Regions from separate parts of the Caballeronia sp. LZ001 genome, predicted to be linked through region 1. Evidence: riboswitches for the same ligand, from Rfam matches in the RefSeq annotation. Region 1 holds a riboswitch; the other holds the start of a gene.
What was found. A riboswitch is a leader RNA that binds a small molecule or an ion and turns the genes downstream of it on or off. The one in region 1 is predicted to bind thiamine pyrophosphate.
Positions count from the first base shown of each region.

Region 2: another riboswitch for thiamine pyrophosphate. It lies ahead of P9292_RS28055 (FAD-dependent oxidoreductase); the one in region 1 lies ahead of thiC (phosphomethylpyrimidine synthase ThiC).

Region 1 is NZ_JARTVX010000004.1:2,005,246-2,013,707, forward strand. Features, by position in the region: gene P9292_RS20185 (response regulator transcription factor) at 1-38, opposite strand, end outside; gene P9292_RS20190 (bacterioferritin) at 153-728, opposite strand; gene P9292_RS20195 (DUF1328 domain-containing protein) at 927-1,088, opposite strand; gene P9292_RS20200 (DUF1328 domain-containing protein) at 1,150-1,326, opposite strand; gene P9292_RS20205 (sensor histidine kinase) at 1,500-2,987, shown strand; gene P9292_RS20210 (entericidin A/B family lipoprotein) at 3,138-3,272, shown strand; gene P9292_RS20215 (DUF4397 domain-containing protein) at 3,569-4,348, opposite strand; gene P9292_RS20220 (EamA family transporter) at 4,730-5,668, opposite strand; TPP riboswitch at 5,970-6,109, shown strand; gene thiC (phosphomethylpyrimidine synthase ThiC) at 6,287-8,218, shown strand; gene P9292_RS20230 (glycine zipper domain-containing protein) at 8,439-8,462, shown strand, end outside.
Region 2 is NZ_JARTVX010000004.1:3,651,748-3,660,209, forward strand. Features, by position in the region: gene P9292_RS28050 (ABC transporter ATP-binding protein/permease) at 1-1,051, opposite strand, end outside; TPP riboswitch at 1,300-1,427, shown strand; gene P9292_RS28055 (FAD-dependent oxidoreductase) at 1,630-2,772, shown strand; gene thiS (sulfur carrier protein ThiS) at 2,791-2,988, shown strand; gene P9292_RS28065 (thiazole synthase) at 3,015-3,824, shown strand; gene thiE (thiamine phosphate synthase) at 3,821-4,885, shown strand; gene P9292_RS28075 (ABC transporter ATP-binding protein) at 4,983-5,798, shown strand; gene mlaE (lipid asymmetry maintenance ABC transporter permease subunit MlaE) at 5,795-6,562, shown strand; gene mlaD (outer membrane lipid asymmetry maintenance protein MlaD) at 6,667-7,233, shown strand; gene P9292_RS28090 (VacJ family lipoprotein) at 7,245-8,174, shown strand; gene P9292_RS28095 (phospholipid-binding protein MlaC) at 8,299-8,462, shown strand, end outside.

The DNA.
Region 1 (8,462 bases):
ACGATCGCATGGTCGTCGGCTATCAGGACTCGGATCATTCGCGCTTGAAATCAGGGATGAGCCGCCATTGTACGCATGCGCCCACGCAAAAGATGCGCGGTCTCGGACGAGTTCCGCGCATCGCGTGACGTCATGCCGGCATGCCCTGCTATTTAGCCGTTACGGCCTTCCAGCAGATCGGCCATGTCGTCGGCGTGCTCTTCTTCCACCGCCAGGATGTCTTCGAAGATACGGCGCGTGGTGACATCCTTGTCGCCGAGATAGCGAATGATCTCGCGATACGTATCGATCGCAATCCGCTCGGCGATCAGATTCTCGCGGATCATGTCGATCAGGTCCGAGCCTTCCTTGTACTCGGAATGCGAGCGCGACTTCAGGCTGTCGGGTGCGAAGTTCGGCGCCCCGCCCAGTTGGACGATGCGCTCCGCGAGCGTATCGGCGTGTTCCTGTTCCTCGTTGGCGTGTTCGAGAAACTCTGCCGCCACAGCTTCAGAATGAATGCCCTTGGCCATGAAGTAGTGACGCTTGTAGCGCAGCGTGCAGACGATTTCCGTCGCGAGCGAGTCGTTCAGCAGCTTGAGCACGACTTCGCGGTCGGCGCCGTAGCTCGGCGTGACCGGGCCCTCGTCCATGTGCGTGCGCGCATCGGCGCGGATCTTTTCCACGTCGAGGACAAATGCGTCCCGCGATTGAGTCGGCGCGGCTTGTACAGCAGACGATTTGGACATTTGGTTCGCTCCTTGATATTTGATGAAAGACGTTCGCTAGAGCAGGCCTACGCGTGCCGCTTCGTTCATAGGGCCCTGCTATCCAATCAAAAACTCCGATGCACGCGCCATGCCTGCTCCCACCAATGCCTCGCAAAAGGCGCGGAAAAGGCGCGGGCCGCGCGAGCGGCCCGGTGCGGCAAGGCTTTCAGGCGTACGTCAGGTTCGGAACACGCCCAGCAGCAACGTGACGACGAACACCACCAGGAAAATGTAGAAAAGGATCTTGGCGATTTCCGCGGCGCCCGCGGCAATGCCGGTAAAGCCGAACACGGCCGCGATTATCGCGATGACGAAGAAAACGGCAGCGTAATGAAGCATGGAATCCCCCTGACTTGCTTTTGATGGTCTGATTCAGGTTCGGGCGCGAGTGAGTTGGTCGCTAATCGACTATTTTCTTGGTGACGACGAAACCGAGTACCAGGAACACGACGCACAAAATCAGGAACAGCACGAACAAGAATTTGGCGATGGTCGCAGCGCCCGCCGCCACACCCGTGAACCCGAGAAGACCGGCGATCACGGCCACGATCGCGAAAAACAATGCCCACTTCAGCATGATCGTTCCCCGTTGGAATGATTGAAAAATGATGACGAACCCATGCTAGCCGGGCCTTTGGGCGCGCGCATCCGGGCTGGCTCCTTTTTTGCTGTGGGAATCCACCGACATCCGCTTTCAAACGGCTTTGCCGGCGTGGCTCACGACGCCCGCCGGAACCGCAGAAACACACCATGAGCCACGTTCTAAAAGACGCCGCGCCGGCAGCATCTGAAACTCCACAGGGACTCGCCCGGCGCGCGACGCGTATCAACGAATGGATGCATCGCTATAGCTGGGCGGTCGCGATGACGGTGGCTATCGTCATTACCGTCGGCGGGCTCGTGATTTTGGAATCGGGGCGCATGCGCATCGCGGCCGAGTACGAGACCGCACTCGATGCAAAAAGCGCCACCGCGCAGTTATCGTCGCTGGCGGCCGATATCGCCACGCTCAGCGCCGAGGAACGCGGTTTCGCGCTCGCCGCCGACGACACCTACAAGAGCCACTTCGCGCAAACGGCCGGGCGCGTGCGCCGCGCGTTGACATCGCTCGATAGCTATTACCGCCGCATCGGCGATGACGCCGCGCTTGCGAGCTTCGCGCAGATTCGCGCGGCCGCCGACGAGAACATCGCGCAAGGCGAGGCGCATCTCGCCGATCTGTCGAAGACGCCCGCGGATGCGGAAATGCGCGCACGCGTCGTAGCGACGCCGTCGCCCGACACCAGCGCCACGCTCGATGCCGCGCTCGCCCTCCTGCGGCTGAACGAAGAGCAACGCGCGCAGCACGCGCTCGATGCAAGCCGCGCCGATCAGCGCATTTCCACGCTGTGCGTCGGCGCGTTGTGCGCGCTCAACATCGTCCTGTTCCTGCTGCTGTTCCGCAATCTCGGTATCCAGTTGGACAAGCAGGACCGCGTGCAGAAGAAGCTCATTACGCAGCAGGAGGAACTCGACCGGCTCGTGTTCGAACGCACGCGTCAGCTCGAAGCGCTCGCGTGGCATTTGCAATCCGTGAGCGAAAACGAAAAGACCGAACTTGCGCGCGAACTGCACGACGAACTCGGCTCCATTCTTACCGCGAGCAAGATGGATGTCGCGTGGGTGCGCGGCAAGCTCAGGACGAGCGAACCCGCCATGTCCGACAAGCTCGCGCGCGCCATCGGCAATCTGGACCAGGGAATTGCGCTCAAGCGGCGGATTATCGAAGACATGCGGCCGACCGTGCTTGCCAACTTCGGTCTCGTGACCGCGCTGCGCTCGCTCGCCGATGAAGCCGCGCAACGCAACGGCTGGAGCGTCGAATTCGATCTTCCCGGCGACGATGTAAAGCTCGGCGAGGCTATCGAGATCGCGCTCTTTCGGGTGGCGCAGGAGACGCTCACGAACGCGGCGAAATACGCGCGCGCGAACCGCATCGAAATCGCGCTCGCGCTCGATGGTGACGACGTTGCGCTCGCTATCGCGGATGACGGCATCGGCATACGTCCGCAGGATTTGAAGCGCACGCAGACGCACGGCCTGGTCGGCATGCGTCAGCGCGTGTCGGCGCGCGGCGGGCGCTTCGAGATCGAACGCGTGGCGCCGCATGGCACGCGCATCAGCGTGTCGATGCCACGCGAGCGCAGCGCGGGTGCGTTCATCGATGCAAGCACGCCGGCGGCCGTTCCGCTTGCTTGATTACGTAGGACGATACTTACGCCAATAGCAGAGACGGCCGACACCAAAAACCCGTGCGCGCCTACAGCGTCGACTACGCCGCTTTTTTATGATTGATCACAACGGAAGCCTCGAAGGGCTACCCGAGTTTCTAATTCAAGGGGAACACACATGACTCGAATCATCGCTTTGCTGCTGATCGCCGGCACCGCCGCGCTCGCGGGCTGCAATACCATGTCGGGCGCGGGCCAGGATATCTCGAAGGGCGGTCAGGCTATTTCGAATTCGGCCGAAGAGCATAAGTAAATTGGCCGCGGCGCGGTGAGCCAGGCGCTCATCGCGTTGATGTTTCGTGCTGATTTTCTGTCGTCCCGTCATGTTTTTGGCGGGATTTTTTTCGTTTGTCTTTAGTACGTGAAAGAGCGTGGATGCGTGGCACCTGAGGCTTGCTTGCCTCGCGTGATCGGCGACGTTCGCACGTAGTTAGGCGGCCGGATGTCTGCGAAGGTCATAAACCCGCTCCTCTTCGAACGAAAAAACCCCACGCGTGCGGCAGCGTGGGGTTCGTCGATGTCTGCGCCCTGTTACCCGGGCGCTTCAACCTACAGCGTGTCCGGCAGCTCGATTGCAGGCGTCGTGGTATTGCCGCCCTGCGCAACGAGCACGCGAATCTTGTTCGGGATCACTTGCGACAGCGCGTTGCCTGAAGGCAGCGTCGTCACGAGCCAATCGGCGTTGTTGCTCAGATTGAACGGTGCCGACGCATACACCGGCGTCTTCGAACCCGGCAGCGTCGCGACCAGCTGATACGTCCCGCCGTTGACGTAGAGCGAGTCTTGCGTCGTTGCCGGCACGGCGTTCTTGAAGCCGACGCCCGCCATCGTCGGATTGACGGTCGCGATGTTCGTCCCCGGTGCGACCAGATACAGATCGAGAGTCTGCGCATTCGCCGACGCATTGAAGCCGCGCACCCGCGCGCTGTTCGAGAGCAGACCCTTGTCGAACGGATCGTCGATCACGGCAATGGACGGCAGGAAACCCGCGTCAGGCAGCGCGATCACCGTGTACTCGTGACCCTTGGCGGCATTCGAGATGCTCGTGTCGGTCGCGAGTTGCGTCGTCGTATTGACGGCGGCGTAGGAGAAGTTCTGCTGGCCCGTATCGATGTTTGCGAAGTTCGTCACCGTCTGGTAGCCGAGATTCGCTTGCAGCACCTTGCCGTTGTCGTAAAAGTCGACGTTGGGGGCACTCGGGATCGCGTGGATGAAGTGGACTTCTGGATTCGTGAGTCCGAGTTCCTTGCCTACGTCGTCGGAGCCGCCACAAGCGGACAGGATCGAGGCGACGGCGGCAAGCGCGGTGACTGTGCGGATGAGCTTCATGTTTCCACCTTCCTTAGCTTTAGTCATTGATTTTGTTGTCCGGTCCGCGCTGCGAGCATCATGCTTAAGTGATCATGCGTATTGCCCGGCGCGCCTCGGAAGACCCCTTCTCTCTTTTGCTTCTATTCCCTTGAACGACAGGCTTTCGTGTCATGCCGATGAAACTGTCGTTCGAGGGTGACGGCATTGAGCAATGCGCATGCCCTGCATCGGTGCGCAGAGGCGGCCGATATGACGGCGAGCCTTGCGCCGCAAGGCTTTGTTATTCGTTAGAGGAATTGCTCGGGCCGAGCTGGAAGGCCGACTAAAGCGGCGCCGGATACGAGCGAATGCAGCGCGCGGAGGAGATTTTTACAAAAGGAAAGGCGGAAGGCGCGCAGCTCAAATCAACCCCCGCCGCCGATAATCAAACCAAAACGACAACGCAACGCTCATCAAAATCACGACCGTGGCAACAACCGTCCACTGCGTGATGATTTCCCCAAGCAACAAAGCGCCCAATGAAACCGCGACGACCGGATTCACGTAAAGACAACTCGTCGCGACAATCGTGCTCGTGTTCCGAATGAGAAAGTTATAAGCGACATACGCGGCCATCGAACCAATCACGACGAGATACAAGAATGAAAACCCCGCGCCCATGCTCACTTGGCCAAGGCGCTCGCCTGACACGAACGCGATGACAGTCGCGATAAGCCCGCCAAGCCCGATCTGCAACGCAGTCGACATCAGCAGATCGGAAGGCTGCGAGAGACGGCTTGCCAAATGCGCCCCGCCCGCCCAAAAAATTGCCGCGCACAAGATGGCAAGCGTGCCGACGGTCGAGCTCGGCGAGGGATCGCCATGATTGAGCAACACGATACCCATGAGACCCAGCGCCACCGCAAACCATTCGCCCTTCGCCACACTGCGCCCGGCAAGCGCGGTGAAGATCGTCGCGAAGAGCGGCACGGTAGCCACCATCACGGCAGCCGTGCCGGTTCCCACCGTGCGCATGCCGTAAGCCATCATCCCGCTCGACAAACCTTCGAGCAAAGTCCCGACGATCGCTGCATTCCGTACTTCACGCGCCGTCGGCCACACCGCCTTGCGATGCACGGCGATCACGAAGAGACCGACGCCAGCGCACAGGTTACGCAGGCCGCCAAGCATGAGCGGCGGAAACGATTCGAGCGCCAGGTGAATGCCGAGATACGTCGATCCCCACACGAGATAAACGACGGCCAGCGCGAGCGCGACGCGTCCCTTGAGGCTGCGAGGAGCGCGAAACGGAAAGCGGTCGGGAAAACCGAGCGGCAGACGCGGAGGTACGGCAGACATGCATTACTCCGCGAAGCGCGCCCGGATCGGGGCAAGAGACTTGCAATGGGGACTGCCGCCAATCGACCGAACGGGGCATGAGCTTGAAGAACGCGCGCGCCAGGTGACGAACGAGGCGGGACTGACGATGGACGGCATGACGGAGCGAAAGAAGTGCGGAAGCGACAGGCGGGGCGACTGCTGACGACATCCGGGTAAGTACCGAAAATCGCGCGCTCGCCATTATGCAGTAAGCGCCTGCGCTTCAGCGCAAACTTCGCGAACGGTTGCCAAGATGCCACGCCACGATGTATGGTGACGCCTGCTAACGCGGGGGTCCTGCGTTGCACATCGCGATTCGTCCGGCTGCGTCGACTGAATGGCCCGTGCAATGTGGGTGAGAAATACCCTTTGAACCTGATCTGGATAATGCCAGCGCAGGGAAGCGTTCGGGCCTCGGCGCACGGTATCTCTCTCACGCGCCACGTCTTCTCGGGCCCGCACCTTTCCATCTCGTTCCTCCCTGTCTAGCTCCTGAATCAGCCGAGCTCGCCGGCGTTCGTTTGTTCGTCGTTCATTCGATCGCCCGCGTGCTCGCTGTCAATTACCGTCCCTGCGACTGAAAAGGAGAAACAGCACATGAATGCGAATCCCAAGTTCCTGTCCGAAAACGCCGTCGTCGATGCAGCCGCCATCGCGCCGCTGCCCAACTCGCGCAAGGTCTACGTGACGGGTTCGACGCCCGACATCCGCGTGCCGATGCGCGAGATCACGCAGTCCGACACGCCCGACAGTTTCGGCGGCGAAAAGAATCCGCCGGTGTACGTGTACGACACGTCCGGCCCCTACTCCGATCCGGACGCGAAGATCGACATCCGCTCCGGTTTGCCCGCGTTGCGCGCCGGCTGGATCGAAGCGCGCGGCGACACCGAGGAACTCGCGGGTCTTTCGAGCGAATTCGGCCGCGAGCGCGCCGCCGATCCGAAAACGGCCGAGCTGCGCTTCCCGGATCTGCATCGTCATCCGCGACGCGCGACGCCCGGCAAGAACGTGTCGCAGATGCATTACGCGCGGCAGGGCATCGTCACGCCGGAGATGGAATACATCGCCATTCGCGAGAATCAGCGCCGCGCCGAATACCTCGAAAGCCTCAAGACGAGCGGTCCGAACGGCGAAAAACTCGCCGCGATGATGGGCCGTCAGCATCCCGGCCAGTCGTTCGGCGCGGTGCCGTTCGACAAGGACGCCCTGAAGGCCATCACGCCCGAGTTCGTACGCGATGAAGTGGCGCGCGGCCGCGCGATCATCCCCGCGAACATCAATCACCCGGAAAGCGAGCCGATGATCATCGGGCGCAACTTCCTCGTGAAGATCAACGCGAACATCGGCAATTCGGCGGTGAGTTCGTCGATCGGCGAGGAAGTCGACAAGATGACCTGGGCGATCCGCTGGGGCGGCGACACGGTGATGGACTTGTCCACGGGCAAGCATATTCACGAGACGCGCGAGTGGATCATCCGCAATTCGCCGGTGCCGATCGGCACGGTGCCGATCTATCAGGCGCTCGAGAAGGTCAACGGCAAGGCCGAAGACCTGACTTGGGAAATCTTTCGCGACACGCTCGTCGAGCAAGCCGAGCAAGGCGTCGATTACTTCACCATTCACGCGGGCGTGCGCCTGCAATACGTGCCGCTGACGGCCAACCGCATGACGGGTATCGTCTCGCGCGGCGGCTCGATCATGGCGAAATGGTGTCTCGCGCATCATCGGGAAAGCTTCATCTACGAGCACTTCGAAGACATCTGCGAGATCATGAAGCAGTACGACGTCTCGTTCTCGCTCGGCGACGGCCTGCGTCCCGGCTCCATCTACGACGCGAACGACGAAGCCCAGCTCGGTGAACTGAAGACGCTCGGCGAACTCACGCAGATCGCGTGGAAGCACGACGTGCAAGTGATGATCGAAGGCCCCGGCCATGTGCCGATGCAGCTCATCAAGGAGAACATGGACCTGCAACTGGAATGGTGCGACGAGGCGCCCTTCTACACGCTCGGGCCGCTCACCACCGACATCGCGCCGGGATACGATCACATCACCTCGGGCATCGGCGCGGCGATGATCGGCTGGTTCGGCACCGCCATGCTTTGCTACGTCACGCCGAAGGAGCATCTCGGACTTCCGAACAAGGACGACGTCAAGACCGGCATCATCACTTACAAGCTCGCGGCGCACGCGGCCGATCTGGCGAAGGGTCATCCGGGCGCGCAGGTGCGCGACAACGCGCTATCCAAGGCACGCTTCGAGTTTCGCTGGGAAGACCAGTTCAACCTCGGCCTCGATCCCGACAAGGCGCGCGAGTTTCACGACGAAACCTTGCCGAAGGATTCCGCCAAGGTCGCGCATTTCTGCTCAATGTGCGGCCCGCACTTCTGCTCGATGAAGATCACGCAGGACGTGCGCGACTTCGCGGCCAAGCAAGGCGTCTCCGAAAGCGATGCGCTCGCCAAGGGCATGCAGACCAAGGCCATCGAGTTCGTGAGGAAGGGCGCGGAGATTTATCAGCCGACCTGAAGCAAACGCTGACTGTACGCAACGGCCTGTGCTTCCTTGCAGACCGTTTTTGCATGGCGCGCGCGTGCACCGTTTCGGGCATCTTTCCTGCTGATAAACGAACGAACCGGCGAAAAAAACGTTGCGGCGTCCGTCGATGAAAGCCAGATCGTGATCGAACGGCAGGACGCGTGGGCAAAGCCGCGGCCGTTTCATTGATCAATCGTTCTGGAGAGTCGACATGAAAATCATCAAACAAATCGGC
Region 2 (8,462 bases), 1.6 Mb from region 1:
CACGCTTGAATTCGCGCAGACGATTCACCGTGGCGCGCCATTCGACCAAGGTCGAGTAACTGTTGATGAACCAGGAGAACGAATCGCTGACCGTGCCGAACGCCGATGAAATCTGCATCAAGACGCCGAACGAGAACGCGCCCGCGAAGTAGCGCGGCGCGGCAACCATGATCGGGAAGATGATGGCGATCTGTCCGTAGAAACTGAGCACGAAGGTCATGCGCTTCGTGTACTTCATGATCATCCACCAGTTGTCGCGAATGCGCTGGAAAATGGTCTTCGCGTTGGCCGTCTCGGTGGCAATGCCATCGTAAAACGCGATCTGCTCGGCATTCTCGCGCACGCGGATCAGCCCGAAGCGGAAATCGGCCTCGACCTTCTGTTGCTGGTAGTTGATCGACACCAGCGGATGTCCAACCTTCTGGATGATGACCGAGCCGATGATCGCGTAAAGCGCCGCCGCCCAGACCATGTAGCCGGGAATGACAAGCGGCGTGCCGAATGCCGTGATGGTCAGCGCGCCCGCGAGCGTCCACAAAATGGTGATGAACGTGACGAGCGTGACTAGCGTGGAAAGCAGATCGAGCGACAGAGACAGCGTGGTGGTCGCGAAGGATTGCAGGTCGTCGCTGATCCGCTGGTCGGGGTTATCGGCGAGACGGTCGCGTTCTATGCGGTAAAAAGCGCGGTCGCCGAACCACTGTTCGAGATACTTGTTGGTCAGCCACTGGCGCCAGCGGAAGCCGAGCATCTGCCGCAGATACCTCCCATAAACCGCGAGCAGAATGTACGCGAAGGCGAGGCCGGTGAAGACCAGCAGAAGGTGCGGAAAGTCGTGGACGTTCTTGTTCTGCAGCGCGTTGTAGAACGCCGCGCTCCAGCTGTTGAGCCGCACGTTGATCCATACGACCGTCATGTTGATCGCGATGATGGCAACAAGCAGACCCCATGCGAAGCCGCGCTCCTCCGAGACCCAGTAGGGCTTGATGAGGCTCCACGCAGAGACCGTGTCGGCTTGTTGCTGCGTGTTTTCCGGTTGAGAATTGGCCATGACCTTCCTGATGATATGCCGGTCCGAGTTACGAATGGACGCACCGCGCCGCGATACTCACACGCGCAGCCTCTTTCCTGTCCCGCAGATTGTTCAGAGGTTCCCTTAACTGCCGCTTAATTCCGTGCTCATTCGCACAACCATGCGGAGAACCATGCTCGCGGCATTGTGCCAGAGTGCCGACCGAGGCGACCAAAGGCGGGGAATCCCGGTTTGCAGCGGCTTTGGCTTTCATGGTCTAATGATCTTCGACGAAACAGGGGTGCTTCGCGCGCGATGTCATCGAATTATCGGTGTGCTGGCGCGGCGAGGCTGAGAGAGACCCTTTGCACCCGATCCGGGTAATACCGGCGAGGGAAGTTTCCGGAGAACGCGCGGCCGTCGCGCCTTTCCTCCAGGTTCTTCCATCATCTTTCTTTTCCGCCTGGCGCGCGTTGTTTGCGCTGCCGCTGCCGGGCCGGTCTCTCCTCTGCAAGTTTTGTCTTCGCGTTCGTGCGTTTGCTGCACGGCGTTATCAGTCGTGGATAAGACCGGAGCGGCGCCCAGCCTCGTTTCGATCGACAGGAGACATCGGAAAAGTGAACACGATCCATCAGCCCGCCGCGCGCCGGCCAGACTTCGCCGTCATCGGCGGAGGACTCGTCGGGCGGCTCGTGGCGTGGCAACTCGCGGGCGCGGGCCACGGCGTCGCGCTATACGAGCGCGGCGACGAGGCGGGCACGCAGTCGGCTGCGTGGGTGGCCGCCGCGATGCTCGCGCCGCTCGCCGAGGCGACGAGTGCGGAGCCGCTCGTCGTCGAACTCGGCGCGGCGTCGCTGGAACGCTGGCCGGGGCTCATCGCCGATTTGCCCGAGCCGGTTTACTTTCAGCGCAACGGCACGCTCGTCGTCTGGCACGGCGCGGATCGCGCGGAAGCGCCGCTATTCGAACGCAGGTTGCGCGCCAACGCGCCTGCAAGCTTGCTCGATGGCGGCTTCGTCAAGCTCGCGGGCGCGGAAGTCGCGCAAGCGGAACCCGCGCTCGGCACGCGTTTCGCGCAAGGCTGGCTGCTGCCGCACGAAGGTCAACTCGACAATCGTCAGGCGCTTCGAGCGCTCGCGGCCGGACTTGGGGCGCGCGGCGTGCGCACGCACTGGAATTCTCCGGTCGATGCTCTGCCCGACGCGCGCTGGATCATCGATTGCCGTGGGCTGGGCGGCAAAACGGCGTGGCCCGCGTTGCGTGGTATTCGCGGGGAAGTGGCGCGCGTGCATGCGCCGGGCATCGGGTTGTCGCGGCCGGTGCGGCTGCTGCATCCGCGTTATCCGCTGTATATCGCGCCGAAAGAGGACGATCTTTACGTGATCGGCGCGACCGAAGTCGAAGGCGAGGACATGTCGCCCGTGAGCGTGCGCTCGGCGCTGGAACTGATGAGTGCGGCATTCGCGGTGCATCCGGGTTTCGGCGAGGCGCGCATCCTCGAACTCAATTCTCAGTGCCGGCCGACGCTGCCGGATCATCGGCCGGCCATCGTCTGGGACGGGGCGCGGACCGTGCGCGTGAACGGCCTGTATCGGCACGGCTTCATGATCGCGCCGGAAGTCGCCGATGCCGCCTGCGCACTCGCCCAAGCCATCGCGGGCGGAACCGTCGCGGACGCCGCATCGTTCGCGGATTATCGCGGCGGCGCGCGCTGGTCCGAACTTCTGCATAGCGAACCGGCCATCGCGGCCGCGCTCTAGTCATCGAAAGTCAAAGCCATGAACATCCACATCAATCAGCGCGAATTCAGTCTGACCGATGCCGCCACCGTCACCGACGCGCTCGCCGTATTCGGCGCCAAACCGCCGTTCGCGGTCGCGCTCAACGGACAGTTCGTCGCGCGCGGCGAGCACGGCACGAAGACGCTTCGAGCCGGCGACAAGCTCGACGTCGTGTCGCCCGTCGCGGGCGGCTGAATCTATCGAATCCGAAGGATCGAATCATGACCTCACACACCGCCGCCCATAGTCTTACGCTCTACGGCCAGACGTTCCCGAGCCGTGTGCTGCTCGGCACATCGCGTTATCCGTCGCTGCAATCGCTTTCGGATTCCATCGATGCCGCGCGGCCCGGCATGGTGACCGTCGCGCTGCGCCGTCAGTCCGAGACTGGCGAGGCCGGTTTTTTCGAAGTCCTCAAGCGTCACGGCGTCGCGCTGCTGCCAAACACGGCGGGCTGCCAGAGCGTCGATGAAGTGCTGACCACCGCCTACATGGCGCGCGAGGTTTTCGACACGCCGTGGATCAAGCTGGAACTGATCGGCGACGACTACACGTTGCAGCCCGACCCGATCGGCCTCGTCGAAGCGGCGGGCAAGCTCGTGCGCGACGGCTTCAAGGTGCTGCCTTATTGCACCGAGGATCTCGTGATCGGCCGCCGTCTGCTCGATGCCGGCTGCGAGGCGTTGATGCCCTGGGGCGCGCCCATCGGCACCGGCAAGGGCGTGACCAATCCCTACGGTCTGCGCACGTTGCGCGAGCGGCTGCCAGACGTGCCGCTGATCGTCGATGCAGGCCTCGGCGTGCCCTCGCATGCGTGCCAGGTGATGGAGTGGGGTTTCGACGGTGTGCTCTTGAACACCGCCGTGTCGCAGGCGACCTTTCCGTCGCAGATGGCGCGCGCGTTCGCCCTGGGTGTCGAAGCCGGGCGCACGGCGTTTCTCGCCGGTCCGATGGCCGAGCGCGACAGCGCGCAGGCCAGCACGCCGGTCGTTGGCATGCCGTTCTGGCATCAGGACGGAGGTGCTGCATGAGCTTGCTCGGACACGAAGTTTTCTGGCCGCCGGCGGATGAGTTGACCGAAGTCGCCGAACGTATCCGCGCGCGGCTCGGCGAGTGGCCCGCGCCGCCAACGCGCTGGCGCATCTGCCTGACCGTGCCGGATACGCCAAGTGCGCAGGATCTGCTCGTCGTCAACGAGCCATACGCCGCGGGCAATGCGACGGTGCTGGAAGCGTACGAACATCGCGTGATATTGCTGCATGCAGGCGCGCGCCACGTTCTCGAAGGCGAGCGTTCCGACGACTGGCTGGCTGCGCTGGCGGCGTTCCTCGACTGCAATTTCGAACCGCACGATGCGCTCGTCCTGGCAATGGCATGGCGCGCCGGCGACGAACAGAAAGAAGACGCGTGGCCAAGCGACTTCGACACGTTCCCGCGCGTCGGCGATCTTCCACCCGCGCCGGAACCTGCTTTTCCCGCTTGCCCGGACAAGCTCGGTCTTTACCCCGTCTTGCCGAGCGCGAATTGGGTCGAACGCGTGCTGGACCTTGGCGTGCGCACGGCGCAGTTGCGCCGCAAGACCACCGACGCAGCGGACCTTCACGGCGAAATCGAGCGTTCGGTCGTGGCGGGGCAGCGGCATCAGGCGCAGCTTTTCATCAACGATCACTGGCGCGAAGCGATCGCCGCACGCGCTTACGGCGTGCATCTCGGTCAGGAAGATGTCGAAACCGCCGATCTGCAGGCAATCGCGCAAGCCGGGTTGCGCCTCGGACTTTCGACGCACGGCTATTACGAGATGCTTCGCGCGCTGCACTTCCGGCCGAGCTATCTCGCGCTCGGCGCGGTGTTTCCCACCACGACGAAAGTCATGCCCACCAAACCGCAAGGCCTGGCGCGGCTTACACGCTACGTAAAGCTTCTGAAAGGACGTGTGCCGCTCGTCGCGATCGGCGGTATCGACGGCAAGGTATTGCCCGAGGTGCTGGCGACCAGCGTAGGAAGCGCTGCTGTCGTCCGTGCCGTGACAGAAGCGGCGGACACCGAAGCCGCCGTCGAGTCGCTACAACAAAGCTTTGCAAATCAAGGGTAAATGTTCTGAAAATCATATCGGGAAGAGCGTAGGTAAAGCACCGATTGCGCGCAGGCCCTATAATTCGGCCTCTTGCGTCCAAGGAATTTCTTACCTCGTGCCAGCTTTCCCCGAGCCCCTGCTAGAGCTTCGCGACGTCGATTTCGGTTACGGTAATCGGCCCGTTCTCTCGAACCTGAACATGCGTTTCACGCGTGGTCAGGTGGTTGCGGTCATGGGTGGCTCCGGCTGCGGCAAGACGACAACCTTACGGTTGATCGGCGGGCTGGTGAAAGCCAGCCGCGGTCAGGTGCTGTTCGCGGGCAAGGACGTCGGCACGCAATCGCGCGACGGCCTTTACGCGCTGCGCCGCCGGATGGGCATGCTGTTTCAGTTCGGCGCGCTGTTCACCGACCAGACCGTGTTCGAGAACGTCGCGTTTCCGCTGCGGGAACACACGGATCTGCCGGAAGAGCTCATCCGCGATCTCGTCCTGATGAAGCTCAACGCGGTCGGCCTGCGTGGCGCGCGCGATCTCGCGCCGTCGGAGATTTCCGGCGGCATGGCGCGCCGCGTCGCGCTTGCCCGCGCCATCGCGCTCGATCCCGAACTAATGATGTACGACGAGCCGTTCGCCGGTCTCGATCCCATCTCGCTCGGCATAACCGCGCAACTCATCCGCACGCTCAACGACGCTCTCGGCGCCACGTCCATTCTCGTTTCGCACGATGTGCCCGAGTCGTTCGCCATTGCGGACTACGTGTACTTCGTCGCGAACGGCGGCATTCACGCGGAAGGCACGCCGGAGCAATTACGCGCGTCGGAAGACCCGACCGTGCGTCAGTTCATCGACGGCACGCCGGACGGTCCCTTCAAGTTTCATTACGCGAGCCAGCCGCTCGCGGCGGATTTCGGCATCGGAGGGAAAGCATGATCAGCGCACTCGGACGCTGGGTGCTCGACGGTTTCGGAACCGCCGGTTATGCAATGCGCATGCTGTTGCGCCTCGTACTCGAATTCTTCCCGCTTTTGCGGCGGCCGCGTCTCGTCACGAAGCAAATTCACTTCGTCGGCAATTATTCGCTCGTCATCATCGCGGTGTCGGGCCTGTTCGTCGGCTTCGTACTCGGGCTGCAGGGTTATTACACACTGAACCGCTATGGTTCGGAGCAGGCGCTTGGACTGCTCGTCGCGCTTTCGCTCGTGCGCGAGCTCGGGCCAGTCGTCACGGCGCTGTTGTTCGCCGGCCGCGCGGGTACGTCGCTGACCGCCGAGATCGGTTTGATGAAGGCGGGCGAACAACTCACGGCAATGGAAATGATGGCCGTCGATCCCATGAAAGTGGTGGTCGCGCCGCGCATGTGGGCGGGCATCATCGCCATGCCCGTGCTGGCGGCCATTTTCAGCGCGGTCGGCATCATCGGCGGGTATGTGGTCGGCGTGTTGCTGATCGGCGTGGATTCCGGCGCGTTCTGGTCGCAGATGCAAGGCGGCGTGGACGTGTGGCGCGATGTCGGCAATGGCGTCATCAAGAGCATCGTGTTCGGCTTCGCGGTGACGTTCATCGCGTTGTTCCAGGGCTACGAAGCACGGCCTACGCCGGAAGGCGTGTCGCGCGCGACCACGAAAACGGTCGTGTACGCGTCGCTCGCGGTGCTCGGCCTCGATTTCCTGCTGACCGCGTTGATGTTCAGCTGATGTCCAGCTAATGAACCAAATGCAAAACGCCCGCGAGGGCGTGGGCGTTGTGAAGGGCACAGACCCCACACGCGCTCTGCGACAAGATTCTCTTTGGGAAGACGATGAAAAAGACTGCTCTCGACTTTTGGGTCGGCCTCTTCGTGGTGCTCGGTTTTGTGGCGCTGCTGTTCCTTGCGCTGAAGGCGGGCAACATGAGTTCGCTGTCGTTCCAGCAGACCTACGCGGTGAAGCTCAAGTTCGACAACATCGGCGGCCTTAAGGCGCGCGCGCCGGTCAAGAGCGCGGGCGTCACGGTCGGGCGCGTCGGCTCGATCAGCTTCGATGGAAATACGTATCAGGCGGTGGTCGCCATCGACATCGACAAGCAATATCAATTTCCGAAAGATTCGTCCGCCAAGATTCTGACTTCCGGTCTGCTCGGCGAGCAGTACATCGGCCTGGAGCCGGGCGGCGACGATCAGATGCTCAAGAATGGCGACACCATCACGATGACGCAGTCCGCCGTGGTGCTGGAAAATCTGATCGGACAGTTCCTCTATAACAAGGCAGCGGATTCCGGCGCGTCGAAACCCTCGGCGGCGCCGGCGGCAACGGCAGCTCCCGCACCGGCATTTCCGGGTGCGGCAAGCGCTATGGGCGCGAGCGCAGCCTCGGGTACGGCTCAATAAGGAGAAACAACATGCACTCGACAGGGATGCGGCGCGCAATCGTTCTAGCGGCAACGGTGGGCATGTTCGGCGGGTGCGCGACAGTGACCACTCCGACCAAGGGCGATCCCTTCGAGAGCTACAACCGGACGATGTTCACGATCAACGACAAGGTCGATCAATACGCGTTCAAGCCGGTGGCGCAGGCTTACGTCTGGGCCGTCCCGGAACCCGTGCGCAACAGCGTCACGAACTTCTTCTCGAATATCGGCGATGTCTACATCGCGGCGAACAATCTTCTGCAACTGAGAATCGCGGATGGCGTGTCGGACATCATGCGCGTCGCAATCAACACGGTGTTCGGCGTGGGCGGTCTGTTCGACGTGGCGACCATCGCCAAGCTGCCGAAGCATTCGGGCGACTTCGGTCTCACGCTCGGCCACTACGGCGTGCCGCCTGGCCCGTACGTCGTGCTGCCGCTTCTTGGACCAAGCACCGTGCGCGATACCGGCGGCCTCGCGGTCGATTATTTCGGTAATCCGCTGAGTTACGTGCAGCCGGATTCCGTGAGCTGGGCCTTGTACGGCGTAAATCTCGTGAACACACGCGCGAACCTGCTGGATGCATCCGACATTCTTTCGGATGCCGCGCTCGACAAATACTCTTTCGTTCGTAACGCTTACCTGCAGCGGCGGCAATATCTGATCACCGGTGGCGAAGGCACCTCGCCCGATTACAGCGAAGCGCCGCTTCCAAACTACGATGCGGAAGGCGCGGAAGCCGCGACTCCGGCGGGCGCTTCGGCGACGGCGGTTCCGTCCGAAGCGGCATCGGGCGCGACGCCTGCTTCTGGAGCCGCTGGCGCGCCGCGCGCAGCGAGCGACACGGGCAACAACACGGTTCCGGGACATCAGTACGTTCCGCCGCGCGCGCCGGGATTCCCTTCGTTCCGCTTGCGTTGAGCGGACTGACGCTAACGGCCGGTAAAATACTTGGCAGCATTTTTTACAGTTTGACAGGCGCGCGGTCTGAACTCGTTCTAGCCAGCGCGCTCAAACTCAAGCCCCTTTTTTTGCAGGATCTGCGATGAAAAAAATCTTTTTGCTTCCTATCTTCGCCATGCTGATCGCGTTCTGCGGCGCGGCGTCGGCGCAATCCGTCGACTCGAGCGCGCCCGACGTGATGATCAAGACCGTCACGCAACAAGTGCTCGACGACATCAAGTCCGACAGCAAGATTCAGTCGGGCGA